Regions from separate parts of the Marinobacter gudaonensis genome, predicted to be linked through region 1. Evidence: predicted binding sites of a transcription regulator. Region 1 holds the regulator's gene; the other holds the start of a gene.
The links. The regulator FliA, encoded in region 1, starts transcription of late flagellar genes. The targets are predictions, from matches to a motif close to CTAAAGTTTNNNNNNNNNNNGCCGNTAA.
Positions count from the first base shown of each region.

Region 2: the regulator FliA is predicted to act here: its motif matches at 7,831-7,858, upstream of BM344_RS01435 (methyl-accepting chemotaxis protein).

Region 1 is NZ_FOYV01000001.1:912,365-927,873, forward strand. It holds gene BM344_RS04135 (chemotaxis protein CheW) at 63-551, opposite strand; gene BM344_RS04140 (chemotaxis protein CheW) at 686-1,489, opposite strand; gene BM344_RS04145 (ParA family protein) at 1,482-2,279, opposite strand; gene motD (flagellar motor protein MotD) at 2,476-3,258, opposite strand; gene BM344_RS04155 (flagellar motor protein) at 3,277-4,017, opposite strand; gene BM344_RS04160 (protein-glutamate methylesterase/protein-glutamine glutaminase) at 4,017-5,177, opposite strand; gene BM344_RS04165 (chemotaxis protein CheA) at 5,234-7,372, opposite strand; gene BM344_RS04170 (protein phosphatase CheZ) at 7,389-8,174, opposite strand; gene cheY (chemotaxis response regulator CheY) at 8,195-8,578, opposite strand; gene BM344_RS04180 (RNA polymerase sigma factor FliA) at 8,739-9,482, opposite strand; gene BM344_RS04185 (MinD/ParA family protein) at 9,512-10,324, opposite strand; gene flhF (flagellar biosynthesis protein FlhF) at 10,407-11,705, opposite strand; gene flhA (flagellar biosynthesis protein FlhA) at 11,766-13,943, opposite strand; gene upp (uracil phosphoribosyltransferase) at 14,151-14,789, shown strand; gene BM344_RS04205 (uracil-xanthine permease family protein) at 14,792-15,509, shown strand, end outside.
Region 2 is NZ_FOYV01000001.1:302,708-318,216, forward strand. It holds gene BM344_RS01410 (YbcC family protein) at 1-1,220, shown strand, start outside; gene BM344_RS01415 (CHASE domain-containing protein) at 1,399-3,030, shown strand; gene BM344_RS01420 (beta-ketoacyl-ACP synthase III) at 3,027-3,995, opposite strand; gene BM344_RS01425 (YdcH family protein) at 4,173-4,424, shown strand; gene BM344_RS17475 (DUF1127 domain-containing protein) at 4,593-4,745, shown strand; gene BM344_RS01430 (peptidoglycan-binding domain-containing protein) at 4,757-5,668, opposite strand; gene BM344_RS01435 (methyl-accepting chemotaxis protein) at 5,796-7,799, opposite strand; gene BM344_RS01440 (protein kinase domain-containing protein) at 7,943-9,787, opposite strand; gene BM344_RS01445 (dihydrolipoyllysine-residue acetyltransferase) at 9,797-11,398, opposite strand; gene BM344_RS01450 (alpha-ketoacid dehydrogenase subunit beta) at 11,425-12,402, opposite strand; gene BM344_RS01455 (thiamine pyrophosphate-dependent dehydrogenase E1 component subunit alpha) at 12,404-13,588, opposite strand; gene BM344_RS01460 (malate:quinone oxidoreductase) at 13,920-15,374, shown strand; gene BM344_RS01465 (AraC family transcriptional regulator) at 15,395-15,509, opposite strand, start outside.

The sequences.
Region 1 (15,509 bases):
TGTCTCCCGTTTGTGACCACGGAAGGCATCCATCGGTTGGCACTGCGCAGGGTAGCCCCCTATTACAGTGCGGCGATTTCAGCCCATTCGTGATCTGACAGCATCTTGTCGAACTCGACCAGTATGATCAGTTCGCCATCCTTGTTGCACACGCCCTGGATAAACTTGGCACTTTCCTCGTTACCCACGTTCGGTGCGGTCTCAATTTCACTGGACTTCAGGTAAACCACTTCGGCCACCGAATCCACCAGAATACCCATGACCTGGTTTGCGGATTCCATCACCACAATCCGGGTGGCGTCGGTCACCTCTGCGTCGGCCAGGCCGAAACGGCGACGGGTATCAATGACCGTAACCACGTTACCCCGCAGGTTGATAATGCCGAGCACATAATCCGGGGCACCAGGAACCGGCGCAATCTCGGTGTATCTCAGCACCTCCTGGATCTGCATGACATTCAGACCATAAGTCTCATCATCCAGCCGGAAGGTAACGTATTGCAGTACCTGATCGTCCTGGGCCTGATTGGTTTTTCCGCTCGGGGATGCCATAGCGATGTTTCTCCTCTGGGGCTGCCCGGCGGGCAACCTGATCGTCAAAAAATTATCATCAGTGCCCAATACTATAGTTAAGGGCACAAACCGTGCCAGCAAGGCTCGGTTTCATTCGGTAACGGTTGTTTGCTTCAGCTCAAGTCCAGATGGTGCTCTCTTTCAGCCCTGATCAGCAAGTCGGCCATGGTGCGAACGTCAATCAGTGCGCACATATGATCAATAACGGTTCCTGCCAGCCAGGGGCGTTTGCTGCGGGCAGTCCGCCAGCGCACTTCGTCGGGCTTCAGCGTAAAGGACTGGGCGACATCGTCGCAGGCCAGGCCCCACTCGCTGTTATCGAGCCGGATCACGAATCGGTAATTGTCCCGGGCATTTTCCGGAACCCGCCCGGCCATGATCCACTCGGCTGTGTCTACCACCCGGAGGTTCTGGTCACGGTCGGCCCGAATGCCCATGTACCAGCGGGGGCTGCCGGGAATCGGGCGGATCTCATCCTCAATCCGGTGAATGGCGCCCAACAGGATTAATGGCACTGCCAGCTGCAGCCCTGCTACCGTAAAGATCAGGCACTCGAACGGCTTGTCCGACCACTCAGGGCGGGAGGGTGGCGCTACAGGTGCAGGCTCGGCCGGAGCTTTATCCAGTTTCTGCGCCACTGGCTCCGCAATGTGAGGGGCCACTGGCGTCTTTGGGCTGGCCGGTTCCGAAGGCTTCGCCCTGACCGGCCTGGCTGGTTCCGGCTTCGGTGCCGGTTTTTCGGCGGTAACGGCCGGGCGAGGTGCAGGAGCTGGTTTCGTTGCTGGCGCTTCCTGCACCAACGATTCGGATGTCTCCTCACGCCTGGCGGTATCCGTGGCGGTGTGAAGCAACTCATCGAGGTAACTGGCAATGGCGGATTCCGGGTCCGCCAGCCGTGTCAACTTTTCGTCAGCCATGCTGACGCTCCCTCACCTGGCCAACCCGCGACATCAGATCGTCCAGCAAGTGGCTGTAGGCTCGAACTCCATGGGTTTCAGCATCCTGAGCGGAGGGGACCACTCCTGCCTGGCTGGCGTCCCGGAACTTGGTATCCACCGGAATCGCAAACTGCCAGAGCGTGTCCCGGTATGTTTTCCGCAACAGGTTGAGGCTTTTCACCGAGGCCTGGGTACGTCGGTCGTACAGGGTGGGCACGATGGTGTAGGCAAGTGAATTCTTCTGCGAGCGCATGATCATCTGAAGCGTGTGCAACATCCGCTCCAAGCCCTTGATGGCCAGGAACTCCGTTTGCACTGGAATAATAAGGTGCTGGGCCGCCGCGAGGGCATTGACCATCAGCACGCCGAGCGAGGGCGTATTGTCCAGCAGCACATAGTCAAAGTCGTCCCACAGCTGGGTCAATGCCCGGGACACAATCAACCCCATTCCCTCAACACCAATCATACGGCGCTCGAGAGTCGCCAGCGCCGCGCTGGCTGGCAGCAGGGACAGTCCCTTGCAGCTGGTTTCCGTAATCAATTGGGCTGGCAGACCCTGTGGCACCTTGCCCTGGTGCTGGAAGAGGTCGAAGACGCTGTGAGCAATGGTGTCAGGGTCGTAACCGAACCAACTGGTCAGCGAGCCGTGGGGATCGAGGTCGACGACAAGTACCCGCTTGCCCCGTTCGGCAAGCAATCCGCCGAGGGTGACCACGGTTGTCGTCTTACCCACACCACCTTTCTGATTGGCTACTGCCCAGATTCGCACGCTTTGGTTCTCCAGAAGACAGGTCATTTCGCCGACAGCCCGCGGCGCGTACCTGAGGGGTTATCGGCCAGTCTGCGGGCAACTTGAACGAGCGGCGAACAGGAATACCGGCAAGCGGTTGCCGTCGTTTGATATTAACCGGGAGTAATACAGGAACCATGCCAACCGGGATATACGCATCTGCCGAGGAGAACTGTCAGCGCATTGCGCCCCGGATGCTGGCATCCCGCGAAATCAGCAATACCACCCGGCGATTCCTTTGCCGTCCTGTCTCGGTGTCATTACGGGCTACCGGCTGGTATTGGCCATAGCCAACGGCCGCCAGCCGTTCCGGCTCGATACCTTCCATCACCAGCATTCGGACAACCGCCGCCGCCCTGGCCGCGGACAGTTCCCAGTTGGATGGAAAGCGGGATGTGTTGATGGGCTGGTTATCGGTAAAGCCCTCAACCTTGACGGCGTTGTCCCGGTTATTCAGCACCGTGGCAATCTTCTCAACCACTTCAAAGGCATCGTAATGAGGCTCGGCGTCGCCACTGCCAAACAACAGGCTGTTCGGCAGATTGAGCTCAAGCCAGCGGTCACTGGTCTCCAGGGTCACCACCCCCTGATTGATCAGCTCATCAAATTCCAGTGCCAACTGGTCGGCCATTGCACGGAGGGCTTCAGTCCGGGCCTGGGCGTCCATTTCGGGGTTCTGAGGGGCTTCCGTTACCGTCGGAGGAATGACGTCATCGGCCGGAGCCTCCAGGGATCGTCTGGGCTGGTCTCCCACCTCAATGGGCTGAAAGGAGCGCTGGGGCGCGTTGAAGACGCCGGTCATGGTCTCGGAGAGCACTTTGTACTTGCCCTGGTTCACCGAGGACACCGAATACATCACCACGAAAAAGGCGAACAGGAGCGTGATGAAATCGGCGTAGGAAATCAGCCAGCGCTCTTTGTTGTGCAGATCGTCCGGGGCTTGCCTACGGCGCCTCATAAGTTGGCCTGCGTGCGGTCACTGCAGGAAGCCCCGCAGCCGCAATTCGATGGATTTCGGGTTTTCGCCTTCGGCGATGGCAATAATGCCGTCAATCATCATGTCTTCGTAGCGGGTGCGCTCGCGCACAATGCCCCGCATCTTGTTGGCCACAGGGAAGAAAAGCAGGTTGGCCAGGGCAACACCGTAAATGGTGGCCACAAAAGCGGTGGCAATGCCGCTACCCAAGGACTGCGGATCTTCCAGATTGGTCATCACCTGGATCAGACCCATGACCGCACCGATGATACCGATGGTGGGCGAGTAGCCCCCCATGGCCTCAAACACCCTGGCCGATTCCAGATCCCGCTGTTCCCGGGATTCCAGATCCACCTCCATGATGCTGCGAATGGTTTCCGGTTCGGCACCATCCACCAGCAGTTGCAATCCCTTGCGTGCGAAGGTTTCCGGCTCCCGCTCCGCCAGCCCTTCAAGTCCCAGAAGCCCCTGCTTTCGAGCTTTCACACTCCAGTCGATCACTTTGCCAATGCCGTCCTCCAGGCTGATAAACGGCGGCACGAACACCCAACGCACCTGACTGAAGGCACGCTTGAGCATGGGCCAGGACGTCTGCAGAATGGTTGCCGCCACGGTTCCACCGATGACAATGATCGCCGCCGGGGCATTGAACAGGGAAGCGAGGGCACCGCCCTCAAGCAGATTACCACCGAGGATCGCGGCAAAGCCCAGAACAACCCCGAGCAGGGAGAGGATATCCATCAGCTCACGCCCTCGATCAGCCGGGGGCCAATGTCATCCAGTGACAGCACTTCGTCGGTCAGACCCGCCTTGGCCACGGCCATGGGCATTCCGTAAATGACCGAGGACTTCTCATCCTGCGACCACACGTCCGATCCGCTCTGCTTCATCAGCCGGCAACCTTCCTTGCCGTCCGAGCCCATGCCGGTAAGGATCACGCCAAGGGTCTTACCCGGAAAGCTGCGAGCCAGCGAACCGAAAGTGACATCCACACAGGGTTTGTAATTAAGGCGCTCGTCCCCGGGCAGTATGCGAACCCTGGCCTGGCCGCTCCGGTTCTCGATCATCATCTGCTTGCCGCCCGGCGCCAGCAAGGCAAGTCCAGGCCGGAGCACATCGCCATCTTCGGCCTGGCGCACTTCAATCTGACACAACTTATTGAGTCGTTCGGCAAAGGCGGGGGTGAAGCTGGCAGGCATGTGCTGAACCAACACCAGGGGCGCCGGAAACGAGGCCGGCAGAGCCGTCAACACTCGCTGGAGGGCCACCGGGCCACCGGTGGAGGTGCCAATACCCACCACGGCGTAATGCCGGGCGGGACCTCGCCGAACCGGGCGGCGGCCAGCCTCCGGGTCGCCGACCGGTGCCTGGGTAGCAGGCCGTTCCCGTAGCGCGGAACGAGGCCGTTCCACCGGCGCCGTTCGGGACCGCAACGCCGGTGATGATTCCCGGCCTGCCGGCGCCGACGGCCCCGGAGCAGCTGGCGCCGCCTTGTTACCGGGCCGGCTGCGGGCTACGTCCAGAATCCGGTCGATGAGGATCTTCTGTAGCTGGCTGTTGTCGCGCGCAATCTCTTCGAAATTCTTCGGCAGGAAGTCCACCGCTCCCGCCTCGAGCGCGTCCAGGGTGACCCGGGCACCCTCATAAGTGAGGGACGAGAACATGAGTACCGGTGTCGGGCGCTTGCGCATGATCTCCCGCACGGCGGTGATGCCATCCATTACCGGCATCTCGTAGTCCATGGTGATCACGTCCGGGCGCAACTTTTCGGCAAGCTCCACACCCTCGCGCCCGTTAGTGGCGGCACCCACCACCTTGATCTGGCCGGAACTGGTCAGGATCTCCGTCAGCCGTTTTCGAAAAAAACCTGAATCATCAACGACCAGGACAGAAACTGTCATCCAATTCTCCTACCCAATCCTTCGCTCTCTGCCTGGTATCACCTGTGCGGTTCAGCTCAGCCGTAATGCTGCAACAGGCTTGGAACATCAATAATGAGTGCAATCCGGCCATCGCCCGTGATGGTCGCACCGGCCATGCCGGGGGTTCCCTGGAGGGCGCGGCCCAGCGGTTTGATAACCACCTCTTCCTGTCCGACCAACTGGTCAACCACAAAGCCAACCTGCTTGGTTCCCATGGCAACAATCACCACATGGGCGTTCTCCGGCACCTCCTGGGAAGAGCCGTTTCGAACCAGCCAGCGCTTGATGTGGAACAGCGGAAACACCCGCTCCCGAACCACGATGCACTCGCGACCATCGACGATGTTGGTCTTGGTCAGGTCCAGGTGGAAGATCTCCACCACGTTCACCAGCGGCAGGGCAAACGACTGGTCGCCCAGCATGATCATCAGGGTCGGCATGATCGCCAGCGTCAGCGGTACCTTGATGACAATTCGCGAGCCCTTGCCCAGCTCGGACTCAACATTCAACTGCCCGTTGAGTTGGCCGATCTTGGTTTTCACCACATCCATGCCGACCCCACGGCCGGACACGTCGGAGATCTGTTCCTTGGTGGAGAAGCCGGCGGCGAAGATCAGATTGTAGCATTCGGTCCTGGTAAGCCGGTCTGCCGCATCCTGATCATAGATCCCCTTCTCCACGGCCTTGCGACGCAGGACCTCCGGATCCATACCGGCACCGTCGTCCTCAATGGAGAGCAGAATATGATCGCCTTCCTGCTCCGCTGACAGGGTGACCGTGCCCTGGCGAGGCTTGCCGGCCTTCTCTCGTACATCTGGCGACTCAATGCCGTGATCCACTGAGTTGCGAACCAGGTGAACCAGGGGATCGGACAAGGCTTCCACCAGGTTTTTGTCCAGATCGGTCTCCTCTCCGTGCATGACCAGGTTGACCTCTTTTTTGAGGCTCCGGGCAAGATCACGCACCACTCGAGGGAACCGGCCAAACACTTTCTTGATCGGCTGCATGCGGGTCTGCATCACCGCCGACTGGAGATCGGTGGTCACCACGTCAAGGTTGGAAACCGCCTTGTGCATGTGTTCGTCTTCGCTTTCCGCACCCAGGCGCTGGAGTCGGTTGCGCACCAGTACGAGCTCGCCAACCATGTTCATGATGTCGTCCAGGCGCTTGGTGTCCACCCGAACGGTCGTCTCCGCCGCGGGGGCATTCTCGCGCGCCGGCATGGCGGGTGCAGCACCGCCCTTGGCTGCCGGTTTTTCGTCGGGCTTTGCGGGCCCGGCGGATTTGGCAGATTTGGGTTTGGCGGAATCAGGTTCCGCGGCTCGCGGCTTTTCCGGTTGCGCAGAACCGGCAGCCTTTCCGGCCGTAGGGCCACCACCTTTGCCGTGAAGGTCGTCCAGCAGTTTTTCGAACTCGTCGTCGGTAATCAGGTCGTCGCCGGATCCAGCCGGAGACTTGTCGGCGGCCTGGCCCCCGGCGTTTCCGGCTTGCTCCTGACCGCTTGAAGACTGCTCATCGGCTGCCGGAGCACCCGCAAACTGACCCTTGCCGTGGAGCTGATCCAACAGCGCCTCGAACTCATCGTCTGTGATGTCGTCGTCGCCGGAAGCGTCGCTGTTCTTCTCATCCGCCTGTGCTTTTTCCGCAGTCGAGGCTTTCGGCTCATCAGCCAGCGCATCCAGCAACTGCTCGAACTCATCGTCGGTGATATCCCCGCCATCTTCAGCCGCTTCCGCGGTCTCCGTCGACTGGGCGGGCTGCGCCGGGGCGCCAGCGTCCTGGGATTCCGGCTGCGCAAACGCATCGAGGCGCGCAATCAGCTCGTCCGGGGCCGGGGTGAGCTCTTCGTGGTTGCGAACCTGCTCGAACATGGCGTTCACATGGTCCAGAGCTTCCAGAACCACATCCATCAGCTCAGAATCCACCTTGCGCTTGTGGTTACGCAGGATATCGAACACGTTCTCCGCCGAATGGCAGCAGTTCACCAGCGCCTCGAGCTGGAGAAAGCCGGCGCCGCCCTTTACGGTGTGAAAGCCACGAAAGATGGCGTTGAGCAGATCACTGTCATCCGGATGTCGCTCAAGTTCTACCAACTGCTCTGACAGCTTCTCGAGTATTTCGCCGGCCTCCACCAGGAAGTCCTGCAAAATCTCTTCATCAGCATCGAACGCCATGCGTTACCCTCTTTAATCAGAAACCGAGACTGGACAACAGGTCGTCTACGTCGTCCTGCCCCGAAACTACATCTTCCCGCTCATGGGCCTTGATCTGGGGCCCGACACCCTGTTCCGCGGATTCCTGCCGCTCTTCAATCTGGTGGACAGTGCCCGTCAACTGATCCACGTGGCTGGCCATGACCACCAGACTGAGCATCTGCTCTTCCACTTCCTTGACCAGAGCGGTGACCTTCTGGATTACCTGGCCGGTGAGATCCTGGAAGTCCTGGGCCAGAAGAATTTCCGACAGGTTGTTGTACATGGTGTCGGCGTCTGTCGCCATGCTGACAAAGAACCGGTCGATCCGTCCGTACAGCTCCCGGAATTCCGCCGGCTGCATCTCCCGACGACGCAGGCGCTGCCATTCATCGCGAAGCGACGAGGCTTCATCCCGCAGGGCGTTGGCCACCGGCATGGTCTCTTCTACCAGGTCCATGGTGCGGTTGGCCGCCTCGCCGGTCATCTGCACCACGTACTCAAGCCGGTCGGAAGCGTCTGTCATTTTGGACAAGGCTTCCTGCTGCTCGGCATTTCGGGGATCTATCTGGAAGTTCCGGATAGCTTCGTGCAGGCTTCGGGTCAGCCGACCGACCTCCCGATACAGACTCTGATCGCGAACCTCGCTGAGTTCATTGATCAGGGTCATGGCCTTGGCATAATCACCGGCGCTAACGCTCTCCGCCAGCTCGGCCGCCTGCCGCTCGAGTTTTTCCGTCACCTCCGGTTCCAGGCCCCGATGGTTCTGTTTGCTATCGCTCATGAGAGCCATCCGACCTCTGGTTACTGGATTCTTTCAAAGATTTTCTCAATCTTTTCCTTAAGCACTGCGGCAGTAAACGGCTTGACAACATACCCGTTTACGCCCGCCTGGGCAGCGGCCACAATCTGGTCCCGCTTGGCTTCCGCGGTAACCATCAGCACCGGCAGGGTCTTGAGATTTTCATCGGCCCTGACCGCCTTCAGGAGATCAAAACCGGACATGCCGGGCATGTTCCAGTCAGTCACCAGAAAATCGTATTTACCGCTTCTGAGCATCGGCAGCGCGGTGTTGCCGTCGTCCGCTTCATCCGTGTTGGTGAAGCCGAGATCACGCAGCAGGTTCTTGATGATCCGTCGCATTGTGGAAAAATCGTCCACAATGAGGATTTTCATGTTCTTGTCCAATGGGACCTCCAGTTAGTAACACCCGGAATTCGTTTGACCTATCTGCTCGAAGTCTAGCAGGCCGCTGTTTTAACCGCTTATTGTCAGTCCTTTACCACGGTTGTAAAGCGTCGGTTACCAAAAACTACAGTCTGCCTGAGTGCGGACACACGGCGCGCGCTCAGCGACCGGCACCCTGGTGCCAGTCCGACAACCGGCTTCTCAGTCGCAGCGCAGCCTGGCTATGAATCTGGCTGACCCGGCTCTCACTGACCCCGAGCACCGCACCGATCTCCTTCAGGTTCAGCTCTTCCTGGTAGTACAGGCTCAACACCAGCTTCTCGCGCTCCGGCAGATCCTCAATTGCCTCAGCCAGACTGCGGCGGAAAGCATCCGATGACAGCCCTTCCAGGGGATTGTCCTGGGTCTCTGTCTCTTCTATCGGCAGCTCCCCGGATTCATTGAGCTCATCGAGACTAAAAAGTCGGCCACTGTTGGCGTCGGAAAGGTATGAATGGTATTCAGCCAGGCCCATGCCCAGCTCATCGGCGACTTCAAGGTCGGTCGCCTCACGACCAAGACGGTCTTCAACGGCCTTGATGGCCTGGGAGATTCGGCGGGCATTCCGGTGCACAGAGCGTGGCACCCAGTCGCCCTTGCGGATCTCATCCACCATGGCACCCCGGATGCGGATACCGGCGTAGGTTTCAAAGGTGGCACCGCGGGTGGAGCTGTAGCGCTGGGCCGCCTCAAGCAGCCCGATCATGCCGGCCTGCATCAGGTCTTCCAGTTGTACAGAGGCTGGCAGCCGCGCCATCAGGTGCAGGGCGATTTTCTTCACCAGGGGCGCATGCTGTTCCACAAGCTGGGAGGGCCTCTGGGTGCCAGACTGGTTGTAGATACCGAGGTTGTTCGCCAATGCCATGTATCCGGTGTTGTTTGACAGGATCCGATTCAGACTTCGACGAGCCGCTCCACAAAAAATTCCAGATGTCCCCGGGGTGAAGACGGCAGCGGCCAATTGTCCACTTTGTCCGCCAGTGCCTTGATGGCCAGGGACGCCTTGGCCCGGGGGTAGGCATCCAGTACCGCTCGCTGTCGCTGAACCGCTTTTTTCACAGCTTCATCGTAGGGCACTATTCCCACATATTGTAGCGCTACATCAAGGAAGCGCTCGGTAACACGGGTCAGTTTTTCGAACAGGTGGCGTCCTTCCTGCTCGTTGCGCACCTGGTTGGCGAGGATGCGGAAGCGGTTGGTGCCGTAGTCGCGGTTCATCAACTTGATCAGTGCGTAGGCATCTGTGATGGAAGTGGGCTCATCACAGACCACCAGCAGCAGTTCCTGGGAAGCCCGCAGAAAACTCACCACCGATTCGGAAATGCCGGCGGCGGTATCGACAATCAATACGTCAATCTGGTCGCCCAGCTCACTGAAGGCATTGATGAGCCCGGCATGCTCCATGGGGGTTAGCTGGGTCATCCGCTGGGTACCCGAGGACGCGGGGACAATCTTGATACCCCCAGGGCCATTCACCAGCACATCTTTAAGATCGCACTCTCCGGCCAGCACGTCCTGGAGATTCCGGTTCGCGGTAATGCCCAGCAGTACGTCGATATTAGCAAGGCCCAGGTCGGCATCCAGAAGCACTACCCTGCGCCCTTTCTGGGCTAGCGCTATGCCAAGGTTCACCGACACGTTGCTCTTGCCGACACCACCTTTGCCGCCTGTCACCGCGATCACCTGTACCGGATGTGCTTTGCTCATACTCGTTTTTGTCTCTCGCCACGTTTAACCGGGTCTTGTGTGTCCGGACACCTGCCACGCATCCGATGACAGGTCTCAATCTTCAGGCGCCCTCAGCAACCGCCTGCTGTCGCTGCAGGGCTTTCAGGCGATCGACTGCCAGCCGCACCAACGGAACGGCCTGGGCATGGTGCAGATCTTCCGGAATCTTCTGCCCGTCAGTGTAATAGGCCACGGGCAGGCCGGTTTCCATGACAAAGCCGAGAGATTCGCCGAGCGTCAGGGCCTCGTCTACCTTGGTCATCACACAGCCCGCAAGATTTGCCATCTTATAGCAATGCCACACGGATTTCATGATCCGCGGTTGACTGGTCGCCGACACCACGAGGTGCGTGCGGACATTGTGGTGGCTTTGGGCGAGTTCAGCCAACTGTTCCTGATAGCCCTTGTCAGAACTGGTCAGCCCGGCAGTGTCAATGAGCACCAGGTGTCGGTCGGAAAGCTCGTCAAGAATATCGTCAAGGCTGTGGCTCTCATCCACCACCCGCACCGGAACGTTCAGGATGCGGCCAAACACGAACAGCTGCTCGTGGGCGGCTACCCGGTAGCGGTCCGTGGTAACCAGCGCGACCGCGTCCGAGCCATGCTTGAGCACATAGCGCGCCGCCAGTTTTCCGATCGTTGTGGTCTTGCCGGAACCGGTGGGGCCTACGAGAGCGAACACGCCGCCCTGGTCCAGCCACTCGGTCCGCGCTGTGCGTACGCCGGTGCACAGCATCTTGAGGGACTGTTTCCAGCCGTCCTCCAGACGTCCGGCCTTGTGCCGTCGGGCAATGGACACTGCCAGCTCGTTGCCAAGACCGAACTCCTGCAGCCGTTCCGCCAGCCGTTGCTGGACGGCGCTGGTGGCCGATGGCTCAGACGGGGACTGGGGCTTTTGCCCCTGCATGAGATCGCGCAGCGAGCTGATCTCGGCGCGCATCTGCGCCAGCTCATCAGAATAGGCCTCACCTGCACGACCAATCGACGGTGCCCGGACATCCGCCTGCTCGTCCACCGTCTGCTGGATGTCTGAAAACGATGCCCGGGCGTAACCGGCACCCTGCCCGGCCCGCTTCTCCCGAACCTCGCGAATCCGATCGCGGGAGCGGCTCAGCTCGTCCTCGAGCCGACGGTGCTGGTCGGCCTGCAATTCAGCCAGCCGGGAGCCATTGGTGGCTTCCTCTGCACGGCTTCCCAGCCGCTGACGCGCCATATTTTCGTCGTAGTCCAGTGCCGTCACAATTTCGACACCACCGTCCACGCGCCGGTTGGAAAGAATGACGGCGTCCGGCCCCATCTGTTCACTGACCTGTTTCAACGCCTCTGCCATGGTCTGAGCAAAAAACCGTTTTACTTTCATGATGCCTTTTCCTCCACCGGCAACGCCGTTCCGGCGCCGTCCGTTCTGTCATCCGCGCCGTTACTGGCCAACGGACGCCACAATCGTAATCTGCTTGTTATCCGGTATTTCCTGGTAGGAGAGCACGTGCAGCCGCTCCACCCCGTAGCTGGCGAACTTCGCCAGCACCGGCCTCAGCGGGCCGGATACCAGCAGGATGGCCGGCTTGCCGAGCATCTCCTGGCGCTGGACGCTGTCCTGCAACGAACGCTGGAGCTTCTCTACCATGTTCGGTTCCAGAACCAGGCCAATATCCTCCTGACCGCCGGATTGTTGACTCTGCTGAACAGACTTCAGCAATAACTGTTCCAGGTCTGGATCCAGGGTGATCACCGGAATCTCCGATTCGTTGCCGCAGATGCTCTGGATAATCATCCTCCGAAGCGACTGGCGCGCCACGGTGGTCAGCAGCTTCGGATCCTGGCTCTTCGGATGCACGTTCACGATCGCCTCGGCGATGGAGCGCATGTCCCGGATAGGAACCTCTTCCTTCAGAAGGTTCTGCAGCACTTTCAGCAGCAGGCTTATGGACACCGTGGTCGGCACCAGCTCCTCCGCCAGTTTTGGCGATATCTTCTCCAACTGGTCGAGCCACTTCTGGACTTCTTCATGGCCCAGCAGTTCGTGGGCATGCTTCTGCAGCACCTGGTTGAGATGGGTCGCCACCACAGTACTGGCATCAACCACGGTGTACCCGAGGGTCTGGGCCTGGTCCTTCTTGTCAGGCTCGATCCAGATGGCATCCAGCCCGAACGCCGGATCCTTGCCCTGGATACCCTCCACCTTGCCGAACACCTGCCCCGGATCAATGGCCAGTTCCCGATCGGGATGAATCTCGGCTTCGGCGATGGTCACGCCCATCAGCGTGATGCGATAGACATTGGGCATCAGGTCGAGATTGTCCCGAATGTGAACTGACGGCATCAGGAAGCCCAGATCCTGCGACAGTTTCTTGCGGACGCCTTTAATGCGACTGAGCAGTTGGCCTCCCTGGGACTTGTCCACCAGAGGAATCAACCGGTAACCCACTTCCAGGCCGACAATGTCGACCGTGGCGACGTCATCCCACCCCAGCTCACGGGTCTCTCCCGGCGCCGGCAGTTGCCGCGCCTGATCGCCCCCGGCATCACCGCCCGGCGGAAGATCCCGGCCCGCAGGCCGCGGCGCACCGCCACCACCCCGCGCCGGAAACGCGCCCTCTTCCTCCACGGTCTGGCGCTGGTGCTTCCAGATGTACCAGGCGGCGCCGGCGGCCAGTGCCCCCAACCCCAGGAAGGCTACGTGGGGCATGCCGGGAATCAGGCCGAGGATGATCAGGATGGCGGCGGCGATGGACAGCGCCTTGGGCGCGCTGAACATCTGCTGGAGGATCTGCCCGCCCATGTCCTGGCTGGAAGTGACGCGGGTTACCATGATCGCCGCCGAGGTGGACAGCAGCAGCGACGGGATCTGGGCGACCAGACCGTCACCGATGGTCAGCAGCGCGTAGCGCTCCATGGCCAGGCCAAAATCCAGACCGTGCTGGAGCATACCAATCGCCACACCGCCGACGATGTTGATGAACAGAATGAGCAGGCCGGCAATGGCGTCGCCTTTCACAAACTTGGAGGCACCGTCCATGGAGCCGTAGAAGTCCGCCTCCTGGGCAATCTCGGCGCGCCGGTGTTTGGCTTCGTCCTGGTTGATCAGGCCTGCGTTGAGGTCGGCATCAATGGCCATCTGCTTACCAGGCATTGCGTCCAGGGTGAAGCGGGCACTTACCTCGGACACACGGCCGGCACCCTTGGTGACCACCAGGAAGTTGATGATCATCAGAATGGCAAACACCACCAGACCCACGGCGTAGTTGCCGCCAATCAGGACCTCACCGAAGGACTCGATGACCTTACCGGCCGCATCCCCGCCCTCATGGCCGTTCAGCAGCACGATCCGCGTGGAGGCCACGTTCAGGGCCAGACGCAGCAACGTGGCCACCAGCAGCACCGTGGGAAAGGAGGCAAATTCCATGGGCCGGAGCGCGTACACGCACACCAGCAGGATGACGATAGACAGCGTGATATTGAAGGTAAAGAACACGTCCAGCAGGAACGCGGGCATGGGCAGGATCATCATGCCCAGCAATCCCATCAGCATGAGGGGAACGCCGATATTGCCTCGCGTCAGGGATTTGACGTTGTTAAGGACCAAAGCTCTGTCCATGCCGGAACCTTCTCCGATTGGCGGTGCCCGAAGGCGCTCTCAGGGTCGAAAATCTGACGCCGGGGCGTCGTTTCGGAGAGAAGCGGCAAGATCCGTACCACCCCGGGTATTTTTTCGGAATCACGCCGGCTCGCGACCTGACTCGCTCCGCCAGATGCGGTATCCTTGCGCCATTTGATCGACCACACTCAGACCACAGGTGATCCCATGCCAATCCACGAGGTAAAACACCCCCTGATCCGCCATAAGCTCGGCCTGATGCGCCGTGCGGACATCAGCACCAAGAATTTTCGTGAGCTGGCACAGGAAGTCGGCGCACTGCTGACTTACGAGGCCACCAAGGACTTCAACCTGCAGGAAAAGACCATTGAGGGCTGGGCCGGCCCGGTCACCGTGGAGCAGATCCACGGCAAGAAAATCACCATCGTGCCGATCCTGCGAGCCGGCCTGGGCATGCTGGATGGCGTGCTGAGCCTGATCCCGGTGGCCCGTGTGAGCGTCGTTGGCCAGATCCGCAACGAAGAAACCCTGGAAGCGAGTACCTACCTGGAAAAGCTGGTGGGCGAGCTGGACCAGCGCATGGCGCTGATCGTCGACCCCATGCTGGCCACCGGCGGCTCCATGATCTCCACGATCGATTTGCTGAAAAAGGCGGGCAGCACGGAAATCCGCGCGCTGGTACTGGTGGCCGCACCGGAGGGTATCGAGAAAGTCCTCGAGAAGCATCCGGATGTGTCCATCTATACGGCCTCCGTTGACCAGCGTCTGAACGAGAAAGGCTATATTCTCCCGGGTCTCGGCGATGCCGGTGACAAGATCTTCGGCACCAAGCAGAAGGACGTATAAATATGCAGGACCACTCCAACGACCCGGTCTGGAAACAGGCCATTGCCGGCTCACAGATGTTGCTGGTGGCGTTCGGCGCCCTGGTTCTGATGCCGCTGATTACTGGCCTGGATCCCAACGTGGCCCTGTTTACCGCCGGCCTCGGCACCCTGATTTTTCACGTGGTGACCGGCGGCCAGATTCCGATCTTCCTGGCGTCCTCGTTCGCATTCATCGCACCGGTTATTGCTTCAAAGGGCCGCTTTGGCATGGAGGAGACCCTTGGCGGCCTGATGGCAGCGGGTATCCTCTACATCGTGCTGAGCGGACTGGTTCGCCTGCGCGGCACCGGCTTTGTCCGGCGGCTGCTGCCCCCGGTGGTTATCGGACCGGTCATCATGACCATCGGCCTGGGCCTCGCTCCGGTGGCCGTTCATATGGCTTCCGGCCGTACCGGTGACGGCTCGACGCAACTGATCCCCTACGACACCGCCATCTGGATTGCGATGATTTCCCTGGCGGTGACCATCGTTATGTCGGTCTGGGCCAAAGGCATTTTCCGGCTGATCCCGATCATGTTCGGGGTGATCACCGGCTACATCCTGTCTGCGTTCGCCGGCATCGTGGATACCACCCCCATCCGCGAAGCCGCCTGGTTCGCCATGCCCAATTTCGTGGCCCCGGAATTCAGCTGGGGTGCCATCCTGTTCATGGTGCCCGTGGCCATCGCCCCGGCCATAG
Region 2 (15,509 bases), 610 kb from region 1:
ACCGTGCCAGAGACCAGCGTGAGATTACCCGGGAAACCGTGCGCAAGGCCAAATACAGCAGTCTCTCGACGTTCACGCTGGTGGAGACGACCGGGCTCGCCTGGGCGTGGAAGCTGATCAAGGACACGCTCAAACGGGGCCGTACCAGACCGAAGACGGATGACCAGGAAACACTGCTGGTTCATGAACTTGGCGGGGACCCGTTAATGGACCCGGAAAAAACGGCGCTGGTCGCCAATATGCTACGCGGCATGTCACTGACGGATGGGTTTGCACCCTTGCTGGTTTTCGTGGGCCACGGAAGTCATACCGACAACAACCCCCACCAGGCAGGACTTGAATGCGGCGCCTGTGGAGGCCAGAGTGGCGGCGTCAGTGCGCGGTTGGCGGCGAAGCTGTTCAATGATCCGATGGTCCGGGCTGGCCTGTCGGAGCAGGGCATACGCATTCCGGATCACACCTGGGCGGTGGCTGCGGAGCACTGTACCGTGACCGACCGGGTGACCTTCGCTGATCGAGACCAGGTGCCTCATACCCACCTTCAAAAACTGGCGGACCTTGAGGACGGCTTCAGGCAGGCCGGTGCGCGGGCTCGCAATGAGCGCGCGGAATCCCTCAGGCTGGGCGAAGGCCAGGAAAACGGGGAATCGGACAGTCTGACCGAAGCCATGGAAACGCGAACGCGGGACTGGTCGGAGGTTCGACCGGAATGGGGCCTGGCAGGCAATGCTGCCATAATCTTTGCGAAGCGCAGTCGCACGCGCGGTTGTGACCTGGCGGGGAGGGTGTTCCTGCATGACTACGATCCCCTCTCAGACGAAGACGGCCAGAGCCTCGAGAGCCTTCTGGCGGCCCCCCTTCTGGTCGCCAACTGGATCAACCTGCAATATTTCGGGTCGGTAACGGTACCGGACGTCTACGGTGCCGGGAACAAGCTCCTGCACTCCGTTGTTGGCGGCCATGTGGGCGTGGTTGAAGGTAATGGTTCGGATCTCAGGATAGGGTTGCCGCTGCAATCCGTTCATGACGGCACTTGCTGGCGCCACGAGCCCCTGCGCCTGACCGTGGTTATTGATGCGCCCGCCGATCGCATTGAAGCTGCCGTAGGTCGGCAGCCAGACGTTGCAGCGCTGGTTGAGAACGCCTGGGTATTCGTCCATCGCATGGCGGAGCATGGCATCGAGCGTTACCAAAATGGCGCATGGCATCGTGTGGCCTGACGGTGCGCCATCCTCTCGCCCCCTTTCTGCTTGCCAGGGCCAGTTACAAACGCTGACATCCCGGTGTGTTGCGTGAACGTATACGAAGTAAGGAAGGATCAGCGTGGTGTCCGGCACCCGTGGTCGCCCGAATCCTTAGTCAGCGGAAGCAGGGTGTGTCTTGTGTAAGTTGCAGTTTATGAAACAAAGGGCGTTGTTGTATGCGATCGCCGCACTGATTGTTGGCGTTACACTCAGCCTCGGATTGGGGCGCTTGCTGTACAAAGAAGAAACCAGGGCCATCGAACTGGAATTCAAGGCCGAAATTGATCAGCTTTCCGCCAGCCTTGAGCGAGAAGCTCTGCTGAATCTTGAAATTCTCTTTGCCCTCAAGTCGGCGGTGGCCGTGATGCCAGAGATGACGGCCGAGAGATTCAATCGTCTGACCCGTGAAATCCTGGAGCGTTCGCCAGCTATCCAGGCCTTTGCCTGGGCACCTTTCGTCAAACGCAGTGAACTGGATGAATTTGTCCGCCGACAGGAAGAAGCCTTCGCCGAATTCGCGATGACAGAGGCGAGCCCTGACGGCTTGGTTGGCCTGACGGACAGGGCCTGGTATGTGCCGGTGCAGTACATAGAGCCACTGGGGCAGAATCGCGCCGCGCTCGGATTTGACCTGGCCAGTGAAGCCTCTCGCAGGGAGGCGCTGATGGAAGCCCGGGAATCTGGTGAAATGGTTGCAACGGCGGGAATCCGGCTGGTTCAGGAACCGGAGAACCAGAGAGGCTTCCTGGTATTCGCTCCGCTTTATTCACTTTCCGCAGACCAGGGTGCCGGGGTTGATACCCGTCGGCATTATGGGTTTATCAACGGTGTCTTCCGGGTAGGTGAGCTAGTGGGGCAGGCCGTGGGGCTGGAGCTCACCGAAGACCTGCTGTTTGAAGTGCTGGACATCACCGGCAGTCAGAAACTAATGCTGTACCGCTCCCGTAATCCGGAGCACCTGTCCTGGCAGCCCGATCTCCGCTACACCGTAGAGTCCATCTCGATTGCGGGTCGCCGGTGGTCGGTTGAAGCTGTCCCCTCCCGGTCCTATATCGAGGCCCGTCGCGGCCTACTGCCGGTGTTTGTAAGCGCGTCGGGTACGGTGCTGGTCGTGGTGCTCGTGGGTTACTTCCTGTCCGGTGCCAGAAAGAACGCTCAACTGCGCGTTGCCAAGGCTGAACTGGAGCGCATCTCGCTCACCGATGCCCTGACTGGATTGGCCAATCGCAGGCAGTTTGATGCGGTGCTTCACAAGGAATATCGACGGGCGCTGCGGGAAAAGACAACCCTGTCGCTGGTGATGGTCGACATCGATTTCTTCAAAGAGTACAACGACGAATATGGGCACCCAGCTGGCGACGCCTGCTTGCGCGATGTCGGAGGAATTCTGCGGGAGGTGGTCAAGCGTCCCGCCGACCTGGTTACACGATATGGTGGTGAGGAGTTCGCAATTATCCTGCCCGATACGCCCCAGCCGGAGACGATCGCCGAGGCCTGTCGTCAAGCGGTTGAGGCGCGTGGGATTCCCCATCGGCTCTCCTCGGTTGCTGAATCGGTCACCATCAGCGTTGGGGTGGCGATGCTGGCGCCTGGCGGGTTCTCCGCAAGCCAGCTGTCTCCTGAACAGCGGTCGCTGAAGCCAGAGGCTTCGGGAGAGCAAGGGGATCAACCGAGCACTGGCCCAGCGTTGCTGGTTGATGAGGCTGATGACGCTCTCTATCGGGCCAAGGAGTCCGGGCGAAACCAGGTGTGCGGCCCGTTCACGGGTGTCTACGCCAAGCGTTAGTAGCGCAGCAGTGCGGAACCCCAGGTGAAGCCGCCGCCGAAGGCTTCCAGCAATACCACTTCGTTGCGTTTGATGCGTCCGTCCCGTACCGCAGCGTCCAGTGCCAGGGGGATGGACGCAGCAGAGGTATTGCCATGCTCGTTCACCGTAACCACTACCTGGTCCATGGACATGTTCAGCTTGCGTGCGGTCGCTGAAATAATTCGCAGGTTGGCCTGGTGCGGCACCAGCCAGTCGATATCGGATTTCTTCATCTGGTTGGCGGCGAGGGTTTCGTCGACGATCTTGCCGAGCGTATTGACGGCTACCTTGAACACCTCGTTGCCCTTCATCTCGACAAACGCCCGACCGGCCTTGACCTGTTCGTAACCGTCGGCAATGCCACAGGGAACGTGCAGAAGCTCCTCGTATTGGCCATCGGCGTGAATATGGGTAGAAAGAATGCCGGTTTCCTCATCGGCCTCCAGAATCACCGCGCCGGCACCGTCGCCGAACAGGACACAGGTACCCCGGTCTTCCCAGTTGATAATGCGGGAAAACACCTCGGCGCCAATCACCAGCGCCTTTTTGCTGCTTCCGGTTTTGATGAACTTCTCTGCGGTGGCCAGGGCGTAGACAAAGCCGCTGCATACCGCCTGGATATCGAACGCCGGACAGCCGTGAATCCCCAGGCGAGCCTGGAGAATGCAGGCGGAGCTCGGGAAAATCTTGTCCGGTGTGGACGTGGCAAACACGATCAGGTCGATGTCGGTGGGATCGATTCCAGCCGCCTCAATGGCGTTTCTGGACGCCTGCTCGGCCAGATCAACGGTGGTCTGGCCCTCAACGGCGATGTGCCTGCGTTCAATACCGGTACGCTCGCGAATCCACTGATCCGTGGTGTCGACCATCTTCTCGAGGTCTTTATTGGTCACAACGTTGTCTGGCAGATAGGAGCCGGTGCCGGTAATTCGTGCAAAGGTCATTCGCGAGTGTCCCGAGAGGTAACTGGATGAACGTAAGACCATGCTATACCCATGAAACGTCGTGCGTAATTAGCGATTTGTCAAAGAAGCCCAGAAACTGGCAGGCTCGACTATGCTGAAAGTGATCGGAATGATCATGTTTGCGCACACACTCCGGACAAAAAGGAGACACGGAAAATGGGCATTTCCAGCCACGAGCTTCACCTAGAATTTCCCCAGTACAAAGGCCTCATCGAAGAACTCAAGACCACCGACCTCAGGTTCAACGAGAAGCTCCGGGAATACACAGACCTGGACCACGAAATAGAGGGGCTGGAGAAGCGGGATGCGCCCATTGGCGACGACAAGCTGCACCGCTTGAAACAGAAACGCGCCCAACTCAAGGACGACCTGTATCAGACTCTGATTTCAAACGGCAAGTCTTCATGAACGGGTAACAAACCCGTCATCAAAATTTCACTGAAATGCGCTGGAAGCCCCTGTTCATAGGGGTTTCCAAGTATTCAGAACACTCCTGGGCAAGTATAAAATAGGACGCTAATTAAACAGGGTCCCGTTTTTGAGACCGAACGTCTTACACTGATCAGGAGTATTCACATGAAAAGAGCCGCTTCTCTTTACAAAGGTTGGCGGATGAAGCGTAGCTTCGTCCACCTGGTAGCGACCATGGATCCGCGTCTGTTGAATGATGTGGGTTTTTCGCCCGAGATTGTTGAGCGGAAGCTGAGCACCCCGTTCTGGAAGTTCTGAGTCGGAAAGGTTTACACCAGCCAACCGAAGAAGAAATCGAACAGGGCAGTGAAAAAGCCGCCTCCGGAGCTTGCCCGGCGGGGCTCAGCAGGGGCCTGCTTTTCTGAAGGTTCTGCCACAGCCACCTTTTCCTCCGGTTTGGCCGGGTCGGGTTGCGAATGCTCGACGCCTCGGGCGGGCTCGACAGCCGCCTGGGGCTGCTCTACCGGTGCAGCCGTGGTCGTTTCGCTGGACGCCACGGTTGCCGGTGTTACCTCATTTGATTGTTCTGCAACTGGCTTCCGAACTTCCTCTTCAGATTGAGTCGAGGTTTCGGCTTTAGCTATCTGTTTTTCCGAAACTTTGGCAGAGAGATTTTCGGCTGCCTGAACCGAATTCGTGCTTTCACTGATCTTTTCTTTTTCCACGTCGGCGACCGTCGCTTTCTCCACAACCGTCTCCTCAACGACCGCCTCTTCAACAACGGTCGTTTCGACGACCGGCTTCCGGGCGACCGTTTTTTCTACAACCGTCTTTCGCGCTTCAGGCCGAGCGACCGGCATTGTCGCCGGCGATGGCAACTCAAGCGCTTTGAGGGACTGGGCTCGGCTGCTCAAGGCGTTGCCTGAGACGGTTTGCACGGAGGTAGCTTTGATACCAAGGGCGGAGAGAGTGGCGTTGTCGAGCTTACCGCTGACCGTCAGCGCGTTGGCCTTCTGATAGGCACGCACGGCGCCGCGCAGGTCATTGTCGAACCAGCCGTCGGCACGCCCGATGTCATACCCGGCGCCATAGAGTGCGTTTTCTGCAGAGAAGATTACCTGCTCGGTCTGGCCGGCCTGAGCGACACTGAACGGGGCCTGGCAGAAGAGCAGGGTGGTGGCCAGAATTGCAGCTGTGCAGCGGCCTGAGTGGGTGTGTGAGATTTTGCGGGTGTGGGTCATGGTGGGTCCCTCCAACGTGTCCAAGGCTGTCCTGGATGGTTACATTCTGTAACCGACAGCCCAACGTATCAGTATTTCGGGAACCCGCCCATGACGTGGTTAACATCTGCAACGATTACTGCCCACGTTACTCCTTCACGCGGAAACGCTTCACTAATGTGTTGAGGTCGTCAGCCATCTCTGCCAGGGAGCGGCTGGACTGGTTGACCTGGCCAATGTCTCCAGCCAGCTCTTCAATGGCGTTGCTGCTGACCTCGACGTTCTGGGTCATTTCAGCGGCGGTGGCTCGCTGCTGTTCGGTGGCACTGGCAATCTGGGTGGTCATTTCAACAATGTTGTTAACGGCCGACAGTATATCTGCCAGGGCCTTGCCCGACTTGCCCGCTTCCTCGCTGGCCTCACTCGCCATCTGCTTGGCGCGGCTCATATCCACCACGGCACCCGCGGCCCCGCTCTGCAGTTGGGATACGATGCGTTCGATGTCAACAGTGGACTCCTGCACCCGTCTGGCCAGTCCACGCACTTCGTCCGCCACCACGGCAAACCCGCGCCCGGCTTCTCCCGCCCGGGCCGCTTCGATGGCAGCGTTAAGGGCCAGCAGGTTGGTCTGCTCAGCAATGCCCTGAATAACGGCCAGCACCTTGCCAATTTCGGCGGACTCATTCTCCAGTTGTTGAATACGTTTGGAGCCTTCCTCCACCTGTTGTGCCAGATTGGTGACGGAGCGAATGGCGGTGCTGACGGTTTCCTGGCCGGTGTCCGCGAGCGAGGCCGCCCGGCGAGCGGATTCGTCCGTGTCACTGGTATTCGAGGCGATTTCCTCGGAGGTGGATACCATCTCCTGCATGGCCGCCGACACCTGGGTGATCTGGTCCCGCTGCTGCTCGGAGTTGGCCGTTGTGCGCTCGGTAATCCCGGAAAGTGACTCCGATTCGGAGGTCAAACGGCGTGATGCGCTGACAATCCGGGATATCGTCTGTTCCAGGGTCTCCAGGAAGGCATTGACCGCGCCAATGAAATCGCCGATCTCATCCGGCCGGCCGGGGGTCAGGCGGGTGGAGAGGTCACCATTGTTCTTGGCGATGTCATCCAGGTAGCCAAGAATTTCAGTTTTCGCCCGCTTCACGCTGGCTCCCATCATCCGGCTCATCAGGACTGCCACCACCAGCCCAAGCACCAGGGAAACACCAAACGCAATCAGTGTGAACCTCAGGGCCAGGTCTGTTTCCTCGCCTGCGGCGTCGGCTTCAACTTCAAGGGCGGCGAAGATGCTGCCTTCCAGCTCCCGGGCCATACTCGCAATTTCAGGGCCCAGCACATCCAGTTTGTCCCGCTTCACGGTTACCACGATGTTCTGCTGCTCGAGCATCCTTTGCACTGCAGCCTGGTAGTTGGCCAGCTCTTCAACCACGGTATCCAGATAGACCTGGACAAATTCGGGGCCGTTCTCGGTATCCAGCAGTTCCAGGGCGTCTGCGAGATCCTCGATCGCCCAGCCCAGTGCATCCTGGGCGTCCTTTTCGCCGCTCGCCAGGTACCGCTGGGCGGTTAAACGCATCACCAAAGCGTCGTTGAGGAGTTGCTCGAGGCCAGCACGGAGGTCGCTTTCCGGCTCGCGGTTGGCCACGCCGTTAAGCGCCATGCGCAGCGCCTGAGTGGCATTAGGACCATGCTGGTTGAGCTCGTCGCGAACAATCGCCAGCACCTGACGCTTGGCCGGAACCAGCTCGTTCCGAAACGCATTGATGTATTCCCGTGTGGTCGATTCGATGCGATCGACGAGCTCGGCAGCCGCCGGATCGGCGATCTGCTCCTGGGCCCGGGTCATCACGCCATTAAATTCCTGCTCCAGTTCGTCAAAGTGGGTGAGGGCCTCCTCGTGGCCTGACGAGTAGTAATCGAACACCCGCAGACGCATCCGGTAGACGCTGATAACGGACTCCGTGCCGATGGCGGTATCGGGCGCCAGATCCCGGGCGACGGTATTCATTCGCCGGTCCAGTTCCTGGAACTCATAGACACTGAAAAACGTGACCGCGGCAAACAGCAGCAGGATGAAAACGGGGGCAATCAGCAGCTTTCCGGGAACACCCAGTTTGCGCTCAATGGATGCGAAGGCAGAGGAGGCCAAAGTGTGATCCTTTCTGAAGTTGTTTTCACGGATATCGGCAGCGCCAACAAAACCTGAAGCTTTACGTTCGAGTTCTTATTCCGGCGCATCGGCTGTTTTGAGTATTGCACTGTTTCCACAGAAAGTGTCTTTCTCCCAGGTGTTCAGGAGGGCGCCACGTCGGCTCTGGGGTTGCGCGGATAGTACCTATCGGGCAGGCGCTCGATGTGGGGGAAGAAACGGGTGTCCTTGTAGGGCATCTTCATATACCCGGACACCCCCAGACCGGTGATCTGCTCCACGGCGGACAGGATCTCATCCAGCAGCTGGCTGAATTCCGCCTCCCGATCCGGGTCCAGCAGCCGGTAGTGGCTGTGGATCTTCAGGTGCCGGGGCAGCGCCTCGAAGATGATCATGCCGGTGTGATGGATATCGTTCAGGGCCTCCAGGGCCTGGATGATGGTATCTGGCAGTACCAGGAACTCCTCCGGGTCCGGGCCGTCCTCGAAGTAGGAGTGCACGCGGGATTCATCTTCCACCTCGGGAGCGGCGCTCACTTCGTAGTGCAGCTTGAGATCCGGCTCTATGCGGAAGGGCTGGCTGGGGTCGTCCCGGTCAACGTGCAGGGTGTTGCGGGCATTGAACAGGCAGCTCTTGAAAATGCCCTTGCGGTAAATCGCCTGGGCCAGATACACCATGTTATTGACCGCCTGAACAAAGGCGGATTTCAGGGCCGGGTCGTGCAGGTTCAGGGAGGTGTCTATGTAGATGCCGTCGGTTTCCCAGCGTACCGCGAGCCCGCCTTCTACCGGGTAGCGGCCGAGGCGACTGACGGCGGCCAGAAAGGCCTTTTCGGTTTCGCCCATGCCCTGCATGAAGTTCTTGTAGTAACGATCGAGCTGCACGTCGTTCACATCGCTCAGGGTTTCCGGGGCGCCTTCCTCCCGCAGGAAGGATTTGCGGGAGCTGTAGACCACGGTGTCGATCTCCTGGTCAGACGCGCGGACCCACACCGGCACCTGGGGCGGCACTGGCGGTTCCCGCAGATCGATCATGACCGTGCGAGCCATGCGCGGCATTTCCCGCAGGTAGTAGTCTCCGGCCCTGCGACGGGTTTCGGGATCCGGCGAGAGCATGCCATCGAGCATGCGCGCGAACTCCATGGGCAAGCCCAGGGAGGTGGCGGGAATCGCCCGGTGGCCAAAGCGGCATGACTGGGCCGAGGCCAGGGCATAGAGGGTGCCGGCGGCGCCCTGTTCGTCGAATCGTGGAGACGACAGGCCGCCGTTGAGTTGCTCCTCGCCGATGAAATACACATCCCCGAGCCGGGCATTGGTCTGCTGCAGGTTGTCGGACATCAGCTCCATCACGTTCGCGGTGATGAACTGCTGGTTAGCGTCGAGTTGGGCGAACACCGAGGAGCCCCAGTCGATCAGGGCAACGTTTTCGGTGCGGTCATCAAATACGAGGTTGGAGGGTTTGATATCGCCATGCACGATCGGGCGCCCGGCCGGGCCGTTCTCGCGCCGCAGGCAGCGCAGGATATCGGCAATCTGGTCGGCAATACGAATGATCAGCCGAGGTTTGAGACGTCCTTCCTGCAGGGATACTTCTTCCAGATTCAGACCTGCAGCCCGCTCCATCACCAGGATGGGCTGGTTATTGGCACGCTGGTAGGAGATTAACCGGGGAACCCGGGGGTGTCGGACCTGCTCAAGAATGTAGGCTTCGTCTTCCAGGCGGTCCTGGAGGTGTTGGGGCAGGTTGATCCGGGTGAACTTGAACACATGCTCCGGGCCCTGGGAGCTGGGTGTAGGCAGGCGACCCGCGAATACGAATCCGTAGGCACCCTTGCCAATCAGTTCGATATCGCGGTAGCCGAGCTGGCGGAGCTGGGCGGCGCAGAGCGCCACCCAGTCCTTGAGCTTTTTGGCATCGTCATGGCTGAGCAGGTAGATCGACTGCTCTTCCGGTATGTAGAACTGCTGAAGAGGTTTCTGCTGCACCATGACCAACCGTTAGCCCATATGCAGCAGCATCGTCTGCGGCGCTTCCAGGTAGCCCTTCCAGCGGTTGCAGAAGCGGGCAATGGTGCCGCCATCGATGATGCGGTGGTCCCCGGCCCAGCTGACCGTCATGATCGCCCGTTCCACCACCTGGCCATTGGCATCGAACCGCGGCAGCTTCTGGGTTCGGCCCAGGGCTACAATCGCCACCTCCGGTGCGTTAATGATGGGGGCCGCGTAGGTGCCGCCCAGCGCGCCGATGTTGGAGATCGTGATGGTGCCGCCCTTCAGGTCCTCCTGGCTGACCCGACCGGACCGTGCCGCCTCGGTGAGCCGGGAGACTTCGTCGGCGATACCCAGCAGGGTCCGCTGTTCCACGTTCTTCACGTTCGGCACCACCAGGCCTGCCTTGCCGTCCACGGCCATGCCGATGTTGCAGTGGGGCAGGTAGTGGATCTCCGAGACATCCGCGTTGATGCGGCTGTTGAGCACGGGGAATTCCTGGATGGCCAGCGCCATGGCCTTCATCACAAAGGGCATCAGTGTGAGCCTTGAACCCCGGGCTTCGGCGTCGGGTTTGAGCTTTTCCCGCAGGGCCAGCAGGTCGGTTACGTCGATGTCCTCACTGTAGATAAAGTGGGGAATGGTGCTGGCCGATTGGGTCATGCTCCGTACCATGGCCGCCTGCATGCCCTTGATGGGCTCGACGCGCACCTCTGCTTCGCCTTGCGGGCGAAGCGACCCGGTAGCCGCCGGTTGCGCCTTGTCGGCAGTGGCTTTCCCTGAGTCTTTCGACTTGGGTTGCTCCAGGTGGGCCAGCACATCCGCCTTCAGTACCCGGCCGTCTTTACCGGACCCGGCAATGTCTGCCAGGTTCAGCTCATGCTCACGCACCAGGCGCCGAACCGCCGGACTGGCCGGAATCCGCTGGCGATGGGTGCCATTGACTGCTCTGGACGGTGGCGTTGCAGTATCCGGTTGCGGCTGCGATTCGGCCTTCCGGGGCGCTGACGCCTCGCCTGACTCCTCGCGCTCGCGGGGAATGAAGGCAAACAGAGGGGAGTGAACCCGGGCCATGGCCTGCTGCTCGTGGTAGAGCTTGGTGATGCGGCCGGCCTTGGGGGCAGTAATCTCTACCATAGCCTTGTCGGTCATAACGTCGACCACGGGCTGGTCTTCTTCAATGTCGTCACCTTCGGCGACGCGCCATTCCACCACTTCGCACTCCACAATGCCCTCGCCAATATCGGGCAAAATGAAGTCTTCGGTGGCGTCATCGCTGGAATTGCCCGAGCTTGCGGGTTTGGGAGCCGGTTCGGCCCTCTCAACGTCTGTCGGTTGCTCTGTGCTCGCCGCTTCGTTGGATTCAGCAGGCTCGCCTTCCTCTACCAACTCGAACAGCGGCGCGTGCACTTTCGCGATGTCGCCTTCCTTGTGGTAGAGGCGGGTGACACGGCCCTTGTAGGGAGCGGGGATTTCCACCAGGGCCTTATCGGTCATTACCTCTGCCACAGGCTGGTCTTCCTCGATGATGTCGCCCTCGCTGACCAGCCATTTGACCAGTTCACATTCCACGATACCTTCGCCGATATCGGGCAGTATAAAATCACTCATTGCAGCTCTCCTGTCCTGATATCAGCCTAGAATTCCACGCTCGCCCTGATGGCCTCGTAGACCTTCAGGTGATTGGGCAGGTGCTCCTTTTCCAGCACCAGCGGGAAGGGGGTGTCCATCCCGGTTACCCGCGCGATGGGGGATTCCAGATACAGGAAACAGCGCTCCTGGATAGTGGCGGCGATTTCGCCGGCAAATCCGCCGGTCAGGGGTGCCTCGTGGGTCACCACCAGGCGCCCGGTCTTGAACACAGAATTGGCCACGGTTTCCACGTCCCAGGGCAGAATGGTCCGCAGGTCGATCACCTCGCAGGAAATGCCTTCTTTCTCCGCCCGCTCCACGGCCTGGTCGATCACTTCCATCTGGGCACCCCAGCCAAGCACCGTCACATCGGTGCCTTCCTTGGTAATTTCCGCTTCGCTCAGGGGCAGGCGGTAGTCTTCATCAGGCACTTCGCCGACCGAGGCACGGTAGAGACGCTTGGGCTCGAAGAACAGCACCGGGTTGGGGTCGTGGATGGCCGCTAGCAGCAGGCCCTTGGCCTGGTGCGGATTGCGTGGCACCACAATTTTCAGGCCCGGGGTGTGGGCAAAATAGGCTTCCGGTGACTGCGAGTGGTACAGACCGCCGGCAATGCCGCCGCCGTAAGGAGCCCGGATGGTCAGGCCGCCCACGTTGAACAGGTTGCCAGAGCGGTACCGGTACTTCGCCGATTCGTTCACGATCTGGTCGAAGGCCGGGAAGATGTAGTCGGCGAACTGAATCTCCGCCACCGGCACCGACCCCTGGGCCGCGAGGCCGTTGGCAAAGCCGATGATGCCCTGTTCCACCAGGGGCGTGTTGAAGCAGCGGGCCTTGCCGTACTTCTGCTGGAGGTTGCTGGTGGCCCGGAACACGCCGCCGAATACGCCGACGTCCTCACCAAAACACAGCACCCGCTCGTCGGCCGCCATGGCCGTATCCAGGGCGTTGTTGATGGCCTGGAGCATGTTCATCTTGCTCATATCATGCTCCTCCCTTGGCGTGTTCGGCACTCTTCGGGTATTCGTCCGGATAACGACGAATGTGGGCCTTGAGCTTGTCGAACTGTTCGGCGAGTGAGGCTGGCACCTCGTCGTAGACATCGGTCACCAGCGATTCGAGTGGGGGAGGCGGTCGCTTCTGGGCTCGCTTCATGGTTTCCAGTACCTCCCGGCGCATGGATTCCTGGAGCTGCTTTTCTTCATCCTCGCTCCACCATTTCTTGCTTTCCAGCCACAGGCGCATGCGCAGGATCGGGTCTTTCTCACGCCACACGGCCTCCTCGTCCTTGCTGCGATAGCCGGACGGGTCGTCGGACGAGGAGTGGGCGGCCAGTCGATAACTCATGGCCTCGATCAGGACCGGGCGGTTGTGCTCGACCGCCATGGCGCGGGCGGCACGGGTGGCTTCGTACATGGCCAGCACGTCGTTGCCGTCTACCCGGATTACGTCCATCTTGTAGCCGTAGGCCCGGGGTGCCACGCCGTCGGCGGCAAACTGCTCGGCGGCAGGGGTGGAAATGGCGTATCCGTTGTTCCGGCACAGGAAAATCACCGGTACGCGATGCACCGCCGCCATGTTCAGAGCCGCGTGGAAATCGCCCTCGGAAGCCGCGCCTTCACCAAAATAGGTGATGGTGCAATGGCCGTCGCCGGCCATTTTCTGGCCATAGGCGTAGCCGGTGGCCTGGGGAATCTGGGTGGCCAGTGGCGAGGAAATGGTCATGTAGTTGAGCTTTTTCGAACCGTAGTGCACCGGCATCTGCCGGCCCTTGCCGTAATCCTGCTCGTTGCCGAACAGCTGGTTCATGAACTCGTCGATGGTGAAGCCCCGATAGGCGAGGGCGCCCTGTTCACGGTACTGGGCCATGATCATGTCGCCATCATCCAGTGCTGCGGCGCTGCCGATCACGGCGGCTTCCTCGCCGGTGCACTGCATGTAGAAGCTCAAGCGGCCCTGGCGCTGGGCGGCCAGCATGCGCTCATCAAGGATCCGGGTGGTGAGCATGGCCCGGTAGATTCGAAGGGCCTTGTCTTTGTCCAGATCAGGAGCCTTGGCCCCCTTATAGAGCTTGCCGTCTTGCTTGAGCAGTTTGAACGTGGGAATACGGAATTCCGCACCGTCGGTAAATACCGGGGAGTACGCAACTTTTGACTTTGTTGTTGTCATAATCCTCTTCCTGGGGTAATGGCCTGAGGAACAAAACACGCCTTGTGGGCATGTCGTTAAATGTCAGTGTAGACAGTCCTGAAGAATCTGGTGTGATGCTTCGGAACAGGGTTACCTTAACGTAAACTGCGCTTTTAGGGTAGGCCGCCGCGCAGATTCGTTAATGGCGAGATCGGGGTATACCGAAACCGCAGTATGGATTTTGATACAGAATTGCCTTGCGACCGTAACCGCCTACAGATCCCGTTAATTTCCGCCAGATGTCGGAAGCGTGATAAATTCAGCATCCGCAACGGGATTGGAACACATTGGAACGGGTGAGACTTTCTGTATGAACGTAACGATCATTGGCGCAGGGATTATGGGCACCACTTTTGCCGTACTGGCGAAGGAACTGGCGCCCGAGCTGGATGTGACCATCCTTGAACGGCTGGATGGCCCAGGGGCGGGCAACTCGTGGGTATTCAATAACGCGGGCACTGGCCATGAGGCCAACTGCGAACTGAATTACACCCCGGTGGATGAAGAGGTTATCTCGGTTGAGAAGGCTCTCAAGATCCACGCCCAGTTCAACGTGGCCAAACAGTTCTGGGCCTATCTGGTGGAGAAGGGCGCGATCAAGGAACCAAAAACCTTCATCAATCGCACCAAGCACTGCACTATCGTGTCTGAGCCCTCAATTCCGGAGCTCAAACTGCGTTACAAGGAGATGTCGGCCCACCACTTTTTCGAGCAGATGCGCTTCTCTGAGGATTTCGACGAGATCAAGAGCTGGATCCCGTTCACCATGGAAGAGCGTCCGCGTTCGGACAAAATGGCCGCCACGGTGATTGAAACCGGCACGGACGTGAACTTCGGCGCACTGACCGAACAGATGGCGGAATACGCCGTGAAAACGCTGGGCGTGAAGATCGAATACGGCACGCACGTGAAGCGAGTGCACCGGAGCCCGTCGGGTAGCTGGCTGATCGAGACCGAGCGTCGCGGTTCACCGGTCCGGCACAAAGCCGACGTTCTTTTCGTTGGGGCAGGTGGTGGTGCGTTCCCCATCTTGAAGAAAAGCCACCTGCCGTTTGCGCGGCGTTTTACCGGCTTCCCGGTGGGCGGCCGTTTCCTGCAGGCGCCGATCACCGCCGAGCAGGCAGAGCAGTACCGGGCGAAAACCTACGGCAAAGCCAAAGTGGGGGCCCCGCCCATGTCTGTGCCCCATCTGGACCTGCGGGTGGCCGATGGCCAGTATTACCTGCTGTTTGGGCCGTTCGCTTCCTTCAAGCCCGTTCTGGAGCGTGGAAGAGGTTTTCTGGACTACCTGAAGTCCATGCGCCTGCACGACATCCCCAGCCTGTTGAACGTCGCCATCGAGCACTTCCCGCTCGTGAAATACCTGGTGTCGGAGACCTTCAAGGGCGAGAAAAGCATGTTCGAGGAGCTGGAAAGCTTTGCGCCCGGCATGAGCAAGAAGTTCGACTGGAAGCCGGTCGAGGCAGGCCAGCGGGTACAGATTATCCGCGACGGCGACCTGCAGATGGGCACCGAGATTCTGGTCAGCAGAGACAAGACCTACGGTACTTTGCTGGGGGCCTCTCCGGGGGCTTCGGTGTCGCCGGAGGTAATGCTGCGCTGCCTGGAACAGTTGATGCCGGATCTGTTCGGCAAGCCGGAAGCGCAGGAAAAGAAAAAGGAAATGTTCCCAGAGGACAACCTGCAGACCCTCAGCCACGACGCCGACCGCTACCGCGAAATCCGCGATCTGGTGAATGCAAGGCTTGGAATTACGCCTGAATAAAATGCGCTGAGAGGAAACCGCTAAACAGAATCCGCGGTTTCCCTCTCGCCGCGCAGTAGCGAAACGTCTGCTTTCGGCGGCGCGCCAAACATCCGGCTGTATTCGCGGCTGAAGTGTGACGGGCTCTCGTAACCG